DNA from 3 places in the Streptomyces sp. NPDC048295 genome. Region 2 is predicted to be linked to each of the others. Evidence: riboswitches for the same ligand, from Rfam matches in the RefSeq annotation. Region 2 holds a riboswitch; each other region holds the start of a gene.
The links. Region 2 has a riboswitch for thiamine pyrophosphate ahead of AB0D53_RS33995 (thiamine ABC transporter substrate-binding protein). Riboswitches for the same ligand answer to the same signal wherever they lie in the genome.
Positions count from the first base shown of each region.

Region 1: linked by a shared signal. The riboswitch ahead of thiC (phosphomethylpyrimidine synthase ThiC) and the one ahead of AB0D53_RS33995 (thiamine ABC transporter substrate-binding protein) in region 2 are both predicted to bind thiamine pyrophosphate.
Region 3: linked by a shared signal. The riboswitch ahead of thiO (glycine oxidase ThiO) and the one ahead of AB0D53_RS33995 (thiamine ABC transporter substrate-binding protein) in region 2 are both predicted to bind thiamine pyrophosphate.

Region 1 is NZ_JBEZLL010000004.1:162,604-167,911, reverse strand. It holds gene AB0D53_RS07405 (metallophosphoesterase) at 1-102, shown strand, start outside; gene AB0D53_RS07400 (hypothetical protein) at 285-1,109, shown strand; gene thiC (phosphomethylpyrimidine synthase ThiC) at 1,241-3,016, opposite strand; TPP riboswitch at 3,009-3,142, opposite strand; gene AB0D53_RS07390 (YibE/F family protein) at 3,213-4,547, shown strand; gene AB0D53_RS07385 (SsgA family sporulation/cell division regulator) at 4,629-5,066, opposite strand; gene AB0D53_RS07380 (helix-turn-helix domain-containing protein) at 5,168-5,308, opposite strand, start outside.
Region 2 is NZ_JBEZLL010000030.1:85,925-91,232, reverse strand. It holds gene AB0D53_RS34000 (iron ABC transporter permease) at 1-681, opposite strand, end outside; gene AB0D53_RS33995 (thiamine ABC transporter substrate-binding protein) at 807-1,919, opposite strand; TPP riboswitch at 1,994-2,110, opposite strand; gene rlmN (23S rRNA (adenine(2503)-C(2))-methyltransferase RlmN) at 2,166-3,272, opposite strand; gene AB0D53_RS33985 (phosphatidate cytidylyltransferase) at 3,366-4,451, opposite strand; gene frr (ribosome recycling factor) at 4,451-5,008, opposite strand; gene pyrH (UMP kinase) at 5,187-5,308, opposite strand, start outside.
Region 3 is NZ_JBEZLL010000006.1:345,093-350,400, reverse strand. It holds gene pknB (Stk1 family PASTA domain-containing Ser/Thr kinase) at 1-865, opposite strand, end outside; gene AB0D53_RS12055 (thiazole synthase) at 976-1,770, opposite strand; gene thiS (sulfur carrier protein ThiS) at 1,774-2,010, opposite strand; gene thiO (glycine oxidase ThiO) at 2,007-3,191, opposite strand; TPP riboswitch at 3,189-3,301, opposite strand; gene AB0D53_RS12040 (hypothetical protein) at 3,353-3,697, shown strand; gene AB0D53_RS12035 (FAD-dependent oxidoreductase) at 3,726-4,982, shown strand; gene AB0D53_RS12030 (peptide-N4-asparagine amidase) at 5,094-5,308, shown strand, end outside.

The DNA.
Region 1 (5,308 bases), on a different contig from region 2:
GAGGGTCCGCACGTGTACGCGGACGGGCTCGCCATCGCCATGGACGGCGGAGTGACCATGGCCGGAAAGCTGCTGGTCGTCCAACTGCCCCTGCATGACTGACGTTCTTCCGGGAAGACGCTCCCAGGAACTGAGCACGCCGAACACCGGGCCTATTTGCGGAAACCCCCTGTCACCCCGTGCCGTGAGCGCTCTACCATCGGCGTATCAGTAGCAGGCTCTCCTCCGTTTCCGCCCAACTGCCAGTCCTGAGCGGGCAGTCAGGCTCGACGGAGCATCGGGGGATGCACATGAACAGCGCTCCGCACCTGCTGGCCGAGGACCGACCCGAGTACGAGCGGATCCTCGACGACGCACTGCGCCATGCCCATGAACGACCAGATCTGGCCGCGGTCGGCGAGCGGCTCAACGCCGTACAGCTGCGCACCATGGCGCTGGACGCCACCGAGTTGATCACCTCCACGGCCGCCACCGAGTACAAGCACTATGTACAGGCCCGAGAGGAACTGCGCGGCCCCGCCGACGGGGAGGACCAGGACCCGGGCCCCGGGTTCACCGCCACCCGTCCGCATCAGTCGGGCGCCGGCATAGGAGCCGTGATCACGGTCCTGGCGCCGGTGCTCGCCGGTACCGCCGCGTTCATATTCCTGCTGGCCGGCTATCTGCTGAGACTGCTCGACCCGCCTCCTTCGTTCGCCTCCACCATGGTCTCCGCCGGCTGGTTCTTCGCGGCGGTCACGGCCGCAGCCATCCTGGCCGCCGCCGCCGGGCTGCTCATCACCGCGCTGCGCAACGGACCGGACTCGCAGCCCGTCGACGAGGAGGAGGACGAGCTGCCGGAGGACGTGGCACGGGCCAGGGAGGCGTGGCGTCATGCCCTGCTGGAGCGCGGCATACTGCCGTTCCTGCGGGACGCACTCGCCGACCCCGAGGCCGCTCCCGCCGCGCGCACCCCGCTGCCCTCGGCGAACCGCATCCCGAAGGTCGGCTACAGCCGGCCGGACTTCTCCAGCCCGGGCGACGGACCGGCGGCGGGCCCCCGCCCGACGTTCACCTCACCGGACTTCACCAGCCCCGACTTCGGCGGCCCCGAGCACGAACTGGACTGACCGGCTCCGCACGGCTCGACGGCGGGGCCGGTCGCCTCGACGGCGGAACCGGTCGCCCGGAAGCCGGAGCCTTTGGAGCGACCGCCCGGGCCCGTCCGGCCGTGATCCGCCGGACGGACCCGAGTCCCGGATCAGTCCGCGATCGGCAGATAGACCCGGTTGCCGGACGCCGCGAACTCCTTGGACTTCTCCGCCATGCCCGCCTCGATCTCCGTCTGCGAACCGCCGTGCTCACGCCGGATGTCCTGGGAGATCTTCATAGAACAGAATTTCGGTCCGCACATCGAGCAGAAGTGCGCCGTCTTCGCCGGCTCGGCAGGCAGCGTCTCGTCGTGGAACTCCCGCGCGGTGTCCGGGTCGAGAGCCAGATTGAACTGGTCCTCCCAGCGGAACTCGAAACGGGCGTCCGAGAGCGCGTCGTCCCAGTCCTGCGCCCCCGGGTGGCCCTTGGCGAGGTCCGCAGCATGCGCCGCGATCTTGTAGGTGATGACGCCGGTCTTCACATCGTCCCGGTTGGGCAGGCCGAGGTGCTCCTTCGGCGTGACGTAGCAGAGCATCGCCGTCCCCCACCACGCGATCATCGCCGCGCCGATGCCCGAGGTGATGTGGTCGTACGCCGGCGCGACATCGGTGGTCAGCGGGCCGAGCGTGTAGAACGGCGCCTCCTCGCAGATCTCCTGCTGGAGGTCGATGTTCTCCTTGATCTTGTGCATCGGGACATGGCCCGGGCCTTCGATCATGGTCTGTACGCCGAACCGCTTGGCGACCGCGTTCAGCTCGCCCAGCGTGCGCAGTTCGGCGAACTGCGCCTCGTCATTGGCGTCGGCGATCGATCCGGGACGCAGCCCGTCGCCCAGCGAGTACGTCACGTCGTAGCTCGCGAGAATCTCGCAGAGCTCCTCGAAGTGCTCGTACAGGAAGGACTCCTTGTGGTGCGCGAGGCACCACGCCGCCATGATCGAGCCGCCCCGGGAGACGATGCCGGTCTTGCGGCGGGCGGTCAGTGGCACGTACGGCAGGCGCACGCCGGCGTGGACCGTCATGTAGTCGACGCCCTGCTCGGCCTGCTCGATGACGGTGTCCTTGTAGATCTCCCAGGTGAGTTCCTCCGCCCGGCCGTCGACCTTTTCGAGGGCCTGGTAGAGCGGAACGGTGCCGATCGGCACGGGGGAGTTGCGCAGAACCCACTCACGGGTGGTGTGAATGTTGCGGCCGGTGGACAGATCCATGACGGTGTCGGCGCCCCAGCGCGTCGCCCACGTCATTTTTTCCACCTCCTCCTCGATGGAGGACGTCACCGCGGAGTTGCCGATGTTGGCATTGACCTTCACCAGGAACCGCTTGCCGATGATCATCGGCTCGGTCTCGGGGTGGTTGACGTTGGCGGGCAGCACGGCCCGGCCGGCCGCGATCTCCTCCCGCACCACCTCGGGCTCGACGTTCTCCCGGATCGCCACGTACTCCATCTCCGGGGTGATCTCGCCCCGGCGGGCGTACGCGAGCTGGGTCACCGGCTGCCCGTCGCGGCTGCGGCGCGGCAGGCGCGGGCGGCCGGGGAAGACCGCGTCGAGGTTGCGCAGCCCGCCGCGCGGCGAGGTGTGCTTGAGCCCGTCGTCCTCCGGACGGGCGGGGCGGCCCGGGTACTCCTCGGTGTCGCCGCGGGCGACGATCCAGTTCTCCCGCAGCGGTGCGAGACCGCGGCGGACATCGGTCCCGACGGCGGGATCGGTGTACGGACCCGACGTGTCGTACAGCGTCACGTCCTTGCCGTTGGTGAGGTGCACCTGACGGACCGGCACCCGGAGGTCCGGGCGCGAGCCCTGGACGTACCCCTTGTGCCAGCCGATGGACTTCCCGGCCTCGTCGCTCTGGTTCGAGGCAGGCGTGCGTGCGTCCGCTGTGGTCATGAGACCTACTCCCTACGCCGGCATTACCCGGTAACAGGTTCGGCGGTCGGCGCAGCCCTTCCCGTACGGACGTACGGATATCAGCGCCCTCTCAGCCCGGTGCTCCGAGCTCCCGCGTGTGCAAAGGTCCCTCCACGCTAGCGCCCCGTCCGGCGTGATGAACAGAGGGCCCGTCCCTTCTTGCGATGATCGGCCGGTGACGTCCCTCCATATCGACCACGAACCGCAGGGCCATCAGCAGGGCCATCAGCACGGCCACTCGCACAGCCACGGCCCTGCCGCACCCGTCTCCAAACATCTGCGCAAGGTCATCGCGGCCGTACTGATCCCGTTCGCCGCCGCCGTGCTCGTCGGCCTGGTGGCGCTCTGGCCGGGCGGTGCGCCGGCGCACGAGAGAACCGGCGTCGGATTCGACCGGCAGACCCAGCAGGGAAAGGTGGTGAGCATCGACATGGTGGACTGCAAGGAAGTGAACGCGGTCCAGACACCCCTGGGCGGAGACACCACACCGCCCTCGGGAAGCGGAAGAGGACCGTGCAGGAAGGCCACGGTCGAGGTGACGAGCGGTCACGACAAGGGCCGCACCTTCGTCGAGATCGTCCAGCCCGACTCCCCGCGCCAGTTGCGCCAGGGGCAGGGCGTGGTGGTGTCGTACGCACCGGACGCGCCCCACGATCTGCAGTACTCGGTGACGGACGCCAACCGGAAGTTCCCGATGGCTCTGCTGGCCGGGATCTTCGCCCTGGTCGTGGTCGCGGTGGGCCGCATGCGCGGGGTGATGGCACTGGTCGCGCTCGCGGTGTCGTTCGCCGTGCTGACCCTGTTCATCCTCCCGGCCGTTCTCCAGGGTTCGAATCCGCTGCTCGTCGCGGTGGTCGGGGCCAGCGCCATCATGCTGATCGCGCTCTACATGTGCCACGGCCTGACCGCCCGCACCTCGGTCGCGGTGATCGGCACGCTGATCTCACTGCTGCTGATCGGACTGCTCGGGTCGCTCTTCATCGGCTGGGCGAGCCTGACCGGCAACACCGATGACAGCACCGGCCTCATCCACGGCCTGTACCCGCACATCGACATGAGCGGTCTGCTGCTGGCCGGTGTCATCATCGGTTCGCTCGGGGTGCTCGACGACGTGACAGTGACCCAGACCTCGGCGGTCTGGGAACTGCACCAGGCGAACCCGACGTTGGGTGTGCGTGGCCTCTACCGGGCAGGGATCAGGATCGGACGCGACCACATCGCCTCGGTCGTCAATACGCTGGTGCTCGCATACGCGGGCGCCGCGCTGCCGTTGCTGCTGCTGTTCTCCATCGCGCAGAGCAGCGTGGGGACGGTGGCCAACAGCGAGCTGGTGGCGGAGGAGATCGTACGAACGCTGGTCGGCTCGATCGGACTGGTCGCCTCGGTGCCGGTGACGACGGTGCTCGCCGCGCTGGTCGTCTCCGCGGACCGCACAGGGCTCGGCGCGGAAGCCGGAGCTTCGGCACCCGTACGGGCCGGGAAAGGCCGTCGTCGTAGGACGAAGCCCTGATCGTCTCAGCCAGGTGAACAATTCACCCATTCGGCAGGTACCGTGTTCGACCGGCGAGCCGGTCGGCGGCGCCCGTTCCCGTCAGCCGGCGTTCTGTTCCTCGGCGAGGATCCGGCCCAGGGCGTCCTCCAGGTTGCCCTCGAAGTCACCCAACGTGCACTCCTGCCCCAGCGGCACAAGCTTGTCGGTCCGGTCGAGAAATGCCACAAGCGGCGCCGTACCGGCCCGGAAGAGGGCTCGGTCCTCGCCGACCTGAAGCCGGATGTGTACGTCGGAAAGTCCCTCGGGCTCAGTGGGTCCGATGTGCACATCACCGTCACCACTGGGGCTGTTGAGGCCGTCGAGCAGCAGCTCACGGCCGAATGCCCAGGTGACGGGGGCGTCACCTGGCAGATGGAAGGTCATCCGGATCGCATACGGATCGCAGACCTCGTACCGGAGCTCCACCGGGATCCGGAAAGAGAGTTCCTCGGAAACGAGGAAGCTCATCATGACCTCAGCTTGAACCGACTCGCGCATCGTTCAACCCCGCAGTAGATGAATCTGGCCAGGAATGATCCCCCGTGGCCCTATTGACGCCATCGTGGTGCACGCGATAGCAGATCACAAGGAGTGATTTTTCAGATACTGATAGAGAACACGAACGAACGCAAGAGGTTGGCCACTTCGCCACGTAGTTGTTCGACTGCGGGGAGCAACCGGTTCTCCTGCTCCAGGGGTACGGAAATCGCCATCGCGGCGGCGGTGAATCCGGCTGTGAT
Region 2 (5,308 bases):
CGTCGGCAGGGCGAGCAGCTGCGCGGTCTGCCGGTAGATCTCCACCTCCAGCGTGGAGAAACCGGGACCACCGAGGATCTGCACGACACCGAAGGAGGTGAAGGTGAAGAGGAAGACCATCAGCGCGGCCGCGGCCACGGCGGGCGCGAGGGCCGGCAGGGTGACCCGACGCCAGGCGGCGAACCGTCCCGCGCCCAGCACCCTGGCGGCCTCCTCCTGCCGGGGGTCGAGCTGGGCCCACAGCCCGCCGACCGTCCGGACCACCACCGCGTAGTTGAAGAAGACATGGGCGAGCAGAATCGCCCAGACGGTGGTGTCGAGCCGTACGCCCCAGAGTTCGTCGAGGAATCCGCCACGCCCCAGCAGCGCCAGGAAGGCCGTACCGACGACCACGGTCGGCAGGACGAACGGCACCGTGACGACCGCCCGCAGCAGTTGTTTGCCGGGGAAGTCGAAACGGGCGAAGACATAGGCGCCCGGCAGCGCGATCAACAGGGTCAGCGCGGTCGAGGCGAGCGCCTGCCAGCCGGTGAACCAGAGGACCTCGCGGATGTCCGGCCGGGTCAGCACCTCGCCGATCCGGCCGAACTGCCAGACGCCGTCCACCTTCAGGCCGCGGCCGACGATCGCGGCGACCGGGTAGGCGAAGAACAGCGCGAAGAACGCGAGGGGCACGGCCATCAGGCCGAGCCGCACCGCGTTCCCGCGCCGGGCCTTCGCACGAGCGCCCCGCGCCCGCGAAGGCCGGACCGGCCGGCCGCGGGGAGCCTCCCCGCCCGCGGCCGGTCCGCGTACGGGGGTCTTCGTTACTTCACTACGAGCGAGGACCACGACTGGACCCACTGCTCACGGTTCTTGGCGATGAGGTCCGGGGCCACGGTCGTCGGCCTGTCCACCGTCGCGCCGAACTTCGTGAAGAGCTCCGGCAGCTTCGCGTCCTTGGTGACCGGGTTCACGAACATGTTGAGCGGCATGTCCTCCTGGAACTTCTTGCCGATCAGGAAGTCCAGCAGGGCCTTGCCGCCCGCCTCGTTCTTCGCACCGTTCAGCAGGCCGGCGAACTCGATCTGCCGGAAGCAGGTCCCGGTGGCGACACCGGTCGGCGCCTCGGCCGGCTGCGGCTTCGCGTACAGCACCTCCACGGGCGGGCTGGAGGCGTACGAGACGACGAGCGGCCGGTCGGCCTTGGCCTTCTTGCCGCCCGCGGAGCCGGAGAACTCCTCGTTGTACGCCTGTTCCCAGCCGTCGACGACCTTGACGCCGTTGCTCTTCAGCTTCTTCCAGTAGTCCTGGTAGCCCTTCTCGCCGTAGGTGGCGACGGTGCCGAGGAGGAAACCGAGGCCGGGCGAGGACGTTCCGGCGTTCTCGGTGACGAGGAGGTTCTTGTACGCGGGCTTCGCCAGGTCGGCGAAGGACTGCGGCGGCGCGAGCTTCTTGTCGGCGAAGTACTTCTTGTCGTAGTTGACGCAGATGTCGCCGGTGTCGATCGGGGTGACCCGGTGCTTGTCCGCGTCGAGCAGGGTGTCCGCCGCGACCCGGTCGATGCCCTTCGCCTCGTACGGCGTGAAGAGCCCGCTGTCGAGGGCGCGGGAGAGCAGTGTGTTGTCGACGCCGAAGAACACGTCGCCGCGCGGGGAGCCCTTGGTCAGGATCTCCTGGTTGAGCGCGACACCCGCGTCACCGCTCTTCAGCACCTTCACGGTGTAGCCGGTCTCCGCGGTGAACTCCTTCAGTACGTCCTTGGAGGCGTTGAAGGAGTCGTGGCTGACGAGGGTCACGGTCTTGGAGGCCGGGCCCTTCGTGCCGCCGGATCCGGCGGACTGATCGCCGGAACTGCCGCACCCGGCGAGTGCGGTGACGCCGAGCGCGGCGGCGGCGGCCGATGCCGCGAGCTGCTTGGTCCTGCGAGTGGTGCTCATTGTGGATTCCTCCTGGGTTTTGGCCAGGAAGAGACGCGGCCCCGCCCGCGGAGAAGCGGGCAGGGCGCAACAGCATGAGTTGATGACCGAACTTCCTACCCGGAATGACCCGGGCGAGGTTCAGAGGGTCTGCGGCCGACCTGTCCTCGGTGCCGCACTCTCAGCGCTGTGGCGCTCCCCTGTCGGAATATGAAGTTGATTTCGGGCCCAGGCTACACGGGCTCCCGGGCCCGTTCGGGAGTGGCCTCAGCGCTCGGCCGCCGCCAGCTGCCCGCAGGCTCCGTCGATCTCCTGGCCACGGGTGTCCCGCACGGTCACCGGCACCCCGTGGGCCGCGATCGCCTCGACGAACGCCTTCTCGTCCTCGGGCCGCGAGGCGGTCCACTTGGAACCGGGCGTGGGGTTCAGCGGGATCAGGTTGACGTGCACCCGCTTGCCCTTGAGGAGCCGGCCGAGCCGGTCACCGCGCCAGGCCTGGTCGTTGATGTCACGGATCAGCGCGTACTCGATGGAGATGCGGCGGCCGGACTTCTCCGCGTACTCCCACGCGGCATCCAGCACCTCACCCACCTTCCAGCGCGTGTTCACGGGGACGAGGGTGTCGCGCAGCTCGTCGTCCGGGGCGTGCAGCGAGACGGCGAGTCGGCACTTGAAGCCCTCGTCGGCGAAGCGGAGCATCGCGGGCACCAGGCCCACCGTGGAGACGGTGATCCCACGCTGCGAGAGCCCCAGCCCGTCCGGCTCGGGGTCGGTCAGCCGGCGGATCGCGCCGACCACCCGGTTGTAGTTGGCGAGCGGCTCGCCCATGCCCATGAAGACGATGTTGGAGAGCCGCGCCGGGCCGCCGGGAACCTCCCCGTCGCGCAGCGCCCGCATCCCGTCCACGATCTGGTGGACGATCTCGGCGGTCGACAGATTGCGGTCGAGACCGGCCTGCCCCGTCGCGCAGAACGGGCAGTTCATCCCGCATCCCGCCTGGGAGGAGATGCACATCGTCACCCGCTCCGGGTAGCGCATCAGGACGGACTCGACGAGCGTCCCGTCGTGCAGCTTCCAGAGCGTCTTGCGGGTGGTGTCGTCGTCGCAGCTGATGTGGCGGACCACGGACATCAGATCGGGGAACATCGCCTCGGCGAGCTTGTCCCGCGACGCGGCCGGGATGTTGGTCCACTCGGCCGGGTCGTGCGCGTACCGCGCGAAGTAGTGCTGCGACAGCTGCTGGGCGCGGAACGGCTTCTCGCCGATCGCGGCGACGGCTTCCTTGCGCTCGGCGGGCGTGAGGTCGGCGAGGTGCCGCGGCGGCTTCTTGGCTCCGCGGGGCGCGACGAAAGTGAGTTCTCCGGGCTTAGGCATGGTTCATCCAGTGTCGCAGACGGAACAGTGCGGGCCCGCCGTCCTGTGGACAGCGGGCCCGCACTCGAAGAATCGCAGGTCAGCGGCGCGATCTCAGCCGGAGCCGACGAACAGCACCAGCAGCAGCCAGACCACCGGGGCGGTCGGCAGCAGCGAGTCGAGCCGGTCCATGATGCCGCCGTGCCCCGGCAGCAGCGTGCCCATGTCCTTGATCCCGAGGTCCCGCTTGATCATGGACTCGCCGAGGTCGCCGAGCGTGGCGCTGGCCGCGACGGCGAGCCCGAGCAGCAGCCCCTGCCACCAGGAACCGCCGTCGATCAGGAACTGCATGCACAGCGCACCGGCCACCATCGCGAAGGCGATGGCCCCGAAGAGTCCCTCCCGGGTCTTTCCGGGGCTGATGCGCGGTGCGAGCTTGTGCTTCCCGAAGCGCCAGCCGACGGCGTACGCACCCGTGTCGCTGACCACGGTCAGCAGCAGGAAGGTGAGCACCCGCTGCGGCCCGTCGTCGGCGGTCAGGAGCATGGCGACGAACGTGGCGAGGAACGGTACGTAGAACGCCGCGAACACACCGGCCGTGACGTCCTTGAGGTAGCCCTCGGGCGGCTCGGTCATCCGCCAGACGAGCACCGCGAGCGCGGTCAGCGCCATCGCCACCCAGGCGCCTTCGGCGCCCTTCGCGTAGCCGGCGACCACCATCGCCGCGCCGCCCACCGCCAGCGGGACGAGCGGCGCCTTGATGCCCTTGCGCTCCTGGAGCCGGGAGGTCAGCTCCCACAGGCCCACGACGACGGCGACGGCGATGACACCGACGAAGACGGCCTTGACGATGAACAGCGAGGCGACGATGACGGCGCCGAGCCCCACACCGACCCCTATGGCGGCTCGCAGGTCACGGCCCGCACGTTTCTTCTGCGGGGACGGCGGCGCGGTGGACATGGGCTCCTGCGGCTTCTCGTCACGGAACAGGGGGCCGCCGCTCAGGCGTCCGGCCCCCTGGCCCCGGTCATCACGGTCGTAAGCGTCTCTACCTGCGTCGGGATCGTCCGGCACGATGGGCATGGGCCGAGTCTGCTGGGCGTCATGCACATCGTAAGCAGGACCCGCCGGGGCAGCCCGCATCTCGGGCGCACCCCAGTGGCCGGCTCCCTGCGGGGCGCCCCAGGAAGAGTCGTTCATCAGACTTCGAGCAGCTCGGCTTCCTTGTGCTTGAGCAGCTCGTCGACCTGCGCGACGTACTTCGCAGTGGTGTCGTCGAGCTCCTTCTCGGCGCGACGCACCTCGTCCTCGCCCGACTCCTTGTCCTTGACCAGCTTGTCCAGGGTCTCCTTGGCCTTGCGGCGCACGGCGCGGATGGAGATCTTGGAGTCCTCGGCCTTGCCCTTGGCGACCTTGATGTAGTCGCGGCGGCGCTCCTCGGTGAGCTCCGGGAAGGTCACCCGGATGATGTTGCCGTCGTTGCTCGGGTTGACGCCGAGGTCCGAGTCACGGATCGCCTGCTCGATGTTGCGCAGCGCGGTCTTGTCGAACGGCGTCACGACGGCCATGCGCGGCTCGGGCACCGAGAACGAGGCGAGCTGGTTGATCGGGGTCAGCGCGCCGTAGTAGTCGGCGACGATCTTGTTGAACATCGCGGGGTGCGCACGGCCGGTGCGGATCGCGGCGAAGTCCTCTTTCGCGACGACGACGGCCTTCTCCATCTTCTCCTCGGCCTCGAGGAGGGTTTCTTCGATCACCACGTGCTCCTGCGTGTCTTGAGTGGGCCCGTCGTGCCCGGGCCCGGCGGGTCCTGCGTCGCGTCCTCACCTGCACGGTGTCCGACCGGCAGGCCGTTGTCCATCCTTCGGGGCCGGTCCCGGGGGTGACCCCGGGGCCCGGACCCTCCCGTGGTACTCCGGGAAGGTCCCCCGGTCCTCAGACCCGGGTGCTCCGGTCACTCACGAGCGTCCCGATCTTCTCACCCTTGACCGCGCGGGCGATATTGCCGGTGGCGGTGAGCTCGAAGACGAGGATCGGCAGGTCGTTGTCGCGGCAGA
Region 3 (5,308 bases), on a different contig from region 2:
GTACGGCGTCCAGCTGGGCGTCGGTGAGACCGGAGCGGGCCTCCCGGGTCCCGGCGAGCAGCTCGACCGCGTCGAACGGGCGGAGCTCGGGGTCACGGGCGGTGGCGCTCGCCACCAGGCCGTCGAGCGCGTCCGGGAGCCCCGGGACGGCGGCCGACGGCGGCGGGACGGCCTCGTTGAGGTGTTGGTAGAGGACCTGCGCGGGGGTGTCGCCGCCGTGCGGCTTGGACCCGGTCAGCATCTCGTACAGCACGACGCCGCAGGCGTACACATCGGTGCGGGTGTCGGCTGTGCCGTCCTCTATCTGCTCGGGGGCGAGATAGGAGACCGTGCCCAGGAGGGACCCGGTGGTGTCGGTGACGGCGCCGACCGCCCGTACGAGTCCGAAGTCGGCGACCTTGACCCGGCCGTCGTCCCCTATCAGGACATTCTCCGGCTTCATGTCGCGGTGCACGAAGCCCGCCCGGTGCGCCGCGCCCAGGGCGGCGAGGACCGGCTCCAGGATGTCCAGGGCGGCCCTCGGCTGGAGCGCGCCGCGATCGCGCAGCACGTCGCGCAGGGTGCAGCCCGCGACGTACTCCATCGCGAGATAGACGTACTGTCCCTGGGCGCCCTGGTCGAAGACCGCGACCACGTTGGGGTGCGCGAGCCGGGCCACGGACTTGGCCTCCCGGATGAAGCGCTCGACGAACGAGACGTCGGTCGCCAGCGCCGGGTGCATCACCTTGAGGGCGAGCACCCGGTCCAGCCGGGTGTCCACGGCCCGGTAGACCGTGGCCATGCCGCCCACGGCGATGCGGGCATCGACGCGGTAGCGGCCGTCGAGCAGCTGCCCGACGAGAGGGTCCTGGAGGGTCGTATCCACGCAGCGAGTCTACGAGCCGCCACGGACACGGCCCACGGGCCGGGGCACTCCCGGGGCCGTACTGCAGCCGAGCCGTGACAGGGACACGCACTCCACGCCGTACCGGCGGCTCAGAAGGCCGGGCGCTCCGGGTCCAGCACCGCGCGCCCCTCCACCGGCGACGACGCCTCGGCGAAGTGGCGGCGTGGAATCCGGCCGGCCCGGTACGCGAGGCGCCCGCCCTCCACCGCGTGGCGCATCGCCGAGGCCATCAGCTCGGGCTCCTGGGCCCGGGTCACCGCGGACGCCAGCATCACCGCCGAGCACCCCAGCTCCATCGCGAACGCCGCGTCGGAGGCCGTCCCGGCACCCGCGTCGAGGATCACCGGCACCCGGGCCTGCTCGACGATCAGCCGGAAGTTGTGCGGATTGCGGATGCCGAGTCCGGAGCCGATGGGGGAGCCGAGCGGCATGACCGCCGCGCACCCCACGTCCTGGAGCCTGCGGGCCAGCACCGGGTCGTCGTTGGTGTACGGCAGCACGGTGAAGCCGTCGTCCACCAGGATCTCCGCGGCGTCCAGCAGCTCGATCGGATCGGGCAGCAGCGTCCGCTCGTCGGCCACCACCTCCAGCTTGATCCAGTCGGTGCCGAGCGCCTCGCGGGCCAGCCGGGCGGTCAGCACGGCCTCGCCCGCGGTGAAGCAGCCCGCCGTGTTCGGCAGCACGCGGATGGAGAGCCGCCGCAGGACGGAGAGGACCGAACCCTGCACGGTCGGATCGAGGCGCCGCATCGCGACGGTGGTCAGCTCGGTGCCGGAGGCGGTCAGGGAGCGTTCCAGCACGTCGAGGCCGGCCGCCCCGCCCGTGCCCATGATCAGCCGGGAGCCGAAGGTGGCGTCACCGAGGGTGAAGAGGTCGTCCGGCACGGTTCAGCCTCCCTGGACCGCGGTCAGGACCTCGACGCGGTCACCGTCGAGGAGCGCGGTGGCGGACCACCGGCCGCGCGGTACGACGGTCTCGTTGACGGCGGCCGCGACACCGGAGTGCGCGGTGGTGAGCGTGGCGACGAGTGCCGCCAGGGTGGTGCCCCCGGCGAGGCGGCGGACCTCGCCGTTCACGGACACGGAGAGGGCGGCGGCCCCGGGGAGCGGTACGGGCTCGGTCATGCGGGCTGCTCCTGACGTGCGGAGACGGCGGGGGACGGGAAACGGCGCGGGGTGAAGGGGCGGGTCGGCTCGGGCGGCTCGCCGCCGGTGAGGAGCTCGGCCATGACGTCACCGGTGATGGGGGTGAGCAGCACCCCGTTGCGGTGGTGGCCGGTGGCGAGGTGGAGGCCGGGCAGGGCGGTGGGGCCGAGCAGCGGGGCGTTGTCGGGGGAGGTGGGGCGCAGGCCGGCCAGGGTCTCGGTGAGCGGCAGCTCGGTGATGCCGGGCACCAGTTCGTGGGCGTCCCGCAGCAGCTCGTAGACGCCGCCCGCGGTGACGGTGGTGTCCCAGCCCATCTCCTCGCTGGTGGCGCCGACGACCAGCTCGCCGTTCTCGCGCGGCACCAGATAGACATGACTGCCCCGGACCAGGGCCCGTACGGTCCGGCTCAGGAACGGCGCGTGCCGGGCCGGCACGGTCAGCCTCAGCACCTGGCCCTTCACCGGCCGGACCGGCGGCACGGCCTCGTCGGGCACCCCCGCCAGCCGGCCGCTGAGGCTGCCCGCGGCGAGCACGACCTGGTCGGCCACGAGCTCCGTACCCCCGGCGAGCACCGCCCCGGCGGCCCGGCCGCCCACCACGCTCAGGCGCTCCGCCCAGCCGCGGTGGAAGACCACCCCGGCCCGCTCGCAGGCGGTCAGCAGGGCGGCGGCCAGCCGGCGCGGATCGATCTGGTGGTCGCCGTCGACCCGCAGACCGCCCCGGACACCCGGCGCGAGCATCGGCTCCAGACGGCGGCACTCGCGGCCGGTGAGCCACTCCGATTCCAGGCCCGAACGCCGCTGCAGGGCGTGCAGGTCCCGCAGATGGGCGCGGTCGTCGGAGTCCAGTGCGACGGCCAGGGTGCCGCAGGCGCGGAAACCGGTCTCCCGCCCGCTCGCCGCCTCCAGCTCGGCCGCGAAGGCCGGATAGCGGGCGGCGGAGGCGAGATTGAGGCCCAGCAGCAGCTGTTCGCCGTAGTGGAGTTCGGTGACCGCGGCCAGCATGCCGGCCGCCACCCGGGCGGCTCCGCCGCCCGGTTCGGGGTCGGCGACCGCGATGCGCAGTCCGCGTTGCGCGGCCCGCCAGGCGGTCACCAGGCCGATGATCCCGCCCCCGATGACCAGGACATCGGATCCGTTTCCGTTCCGAGAAGAACGCATGGGCTTCCAGCCCCTCCCTTCGCCGGCATGACCCGGATCAGGTTCGTACGGTCGGAGGCCGCCCAGCCTCCCTCTCAGCCCGGTGCGTCCGGGCTCCCGCGAGTGCTTTACGTTGGCCACCCTAAACCCCGTCCGCCCGCCCCAGTAAGGGAGCAGCCGCCGTGGCCCGTTCGCTCGACGGACTCGTCCTGTCACCGGTGGCCGACCAGGCGCCCGGCCAGGTCGGCACCCGTACCCGCTTCACGTACCACGAGGAGGACGGCCGGATCTGGGCCGAGTACGCGGGCGGCGACGTGGTGCGCGGCCATCTCGTCGGCACCCGGACCGGCGACCTGCTCGACTTCCGCTACGTCCAGCTCAAGCAGGACGGAACGACGTCCTGCGGCCACTGCCACTCCACCGTCGTCGACCTCGCGGACGGCCGGGTCCGGCTGGACGAGCGGTGGGAGTGGGAGTCGCAGGAGGGCGGCGGGACGAGCACGGTCGAGGAACTCACCCTTTCCTGACGATCTGTCAGGTGCTTAAGGTGTACGGGTGAGCGAGCAGCAGCAGTCAGAGCAGCCGGACCGGCGGACACGAAGCCGCGTCGTCGTCGTCGGAGCGGGCATGGCCGGGGTGCAGACCGCGGTGGCCCTGCGCGAGCAGGGCTTCACCGGCCCCGTCACCCTGATCGGCGCCGAACCGCATCAGCCCTACGACCGGCCCCCGCTGTCCAAGGCGGTGCTGCTCGGCAAGGCCGAGGACTCCGCCTTCGACATCGACTTCGAGGCGCTGGAGATCGATCTGCAACTGGGCCGCGAGGTCACCGGTGTGCGCCCCGCGGCACACGAACTGGACACCCCGTCGGGCCCTGTTCCCTACGACGTGCTGGTGATCGCGACCGGTGCCGAACCCGTCGTCCTGCCCGGGGTCGAGGGTGTTCCCGGTGTCCACCTGCTGCGCACCCTCGACGACGCGGCACGGCTGCGGCCGGTCCTCGACGAGCAGCACGGCGTCGTGGTCGTCGGCGCGGGCTGGATCGGCGCCGAGTTCGCCACCGCGGCCCGCGCGGCCGGCTGCGCGGTCACCGTCGTCGAGGCCGCCGACCGGCCCCTCGCGGGCGCGATGCCCGCGGAGGTCGCCGCCCCGATGGCCGCCTGGTACGCGGAGACCGGCGCCGAACTCCTCACCGGCGCCCGGGTCGACCGCGTCGAGCCGGGCCGGGTGGTCCTCGCGGACGGCCGTACGGTCCCGGCCGCAGCGGTCGTCGTCGGGATCGGCGCCCGGCCCGCCACCGGCTGGCTGGCCGGCTCCGGCATCGAGCTCGGACCGGACGGATCGGTGACCGCCGACGAAGCGCTGCGCACCTCGCTGCCGGATGTGTACGCGGTCGGCGACTGCGCCTCGTTCCCCTCCGCCCGGTACGGCGAACGCCTGCTCGTCCACCACTGGGACAACGCGCTCCAGGGCCCGCGCACCGCCGCCGCCAACATCATCGGGGCGCTCGCCGGGGACGGCGCGGCGCCGGCGGTCTACGACCCCGTGCCGTACTTCTGGTCCGAGCAGTTCGACCGGTTCGTGCAGTACGCGGGCCACCACGGGAGCGCCGACACCCTGCTCTGGCGCGGCGATCCGGCCGAGCCCGCCTGGTCGGTGTGCTGGCTGCGCGACGGCGTGCTGGTCGCGGTGCTCGCCGTCGGCCGGCCGCGCGACCTGGCGCAGGGGCGCAAACTCATCGAGGCGGGGGCGCGGCTCGATCCTGCGCGGGCCGCCGACCCCTCCGTACCGCTGAAGTCGGCGGTCCGTCAGTAGCGCGCCGCCGGGCGTGCGGAGCGTCCGGAGTGCGGGCAAGCTCTTGGACGGCGGCCGGAATTGGTGCACCGTACATCCTCTGGATCACTCGCCCGCTCCCGGAGGAAGCACATGTTCCGACACAGATGGGTCCGCGCCCTGCGCCGGATCTGCGTGGTCTCGGCCTCGATCGCCCTGGCCGGCGGCGCGCTCGCCGTCCCGGCGAACGCGGGCACCGCCCCGAGGCCCGGCTCCAACCCGGCCGTCGACTACCAGGACCCGGTCGACGCGCTGCCGCCGGTCTCCCGGCCCGACACCGCGCACTGCTCGGTCACGGCCGTCGAGCA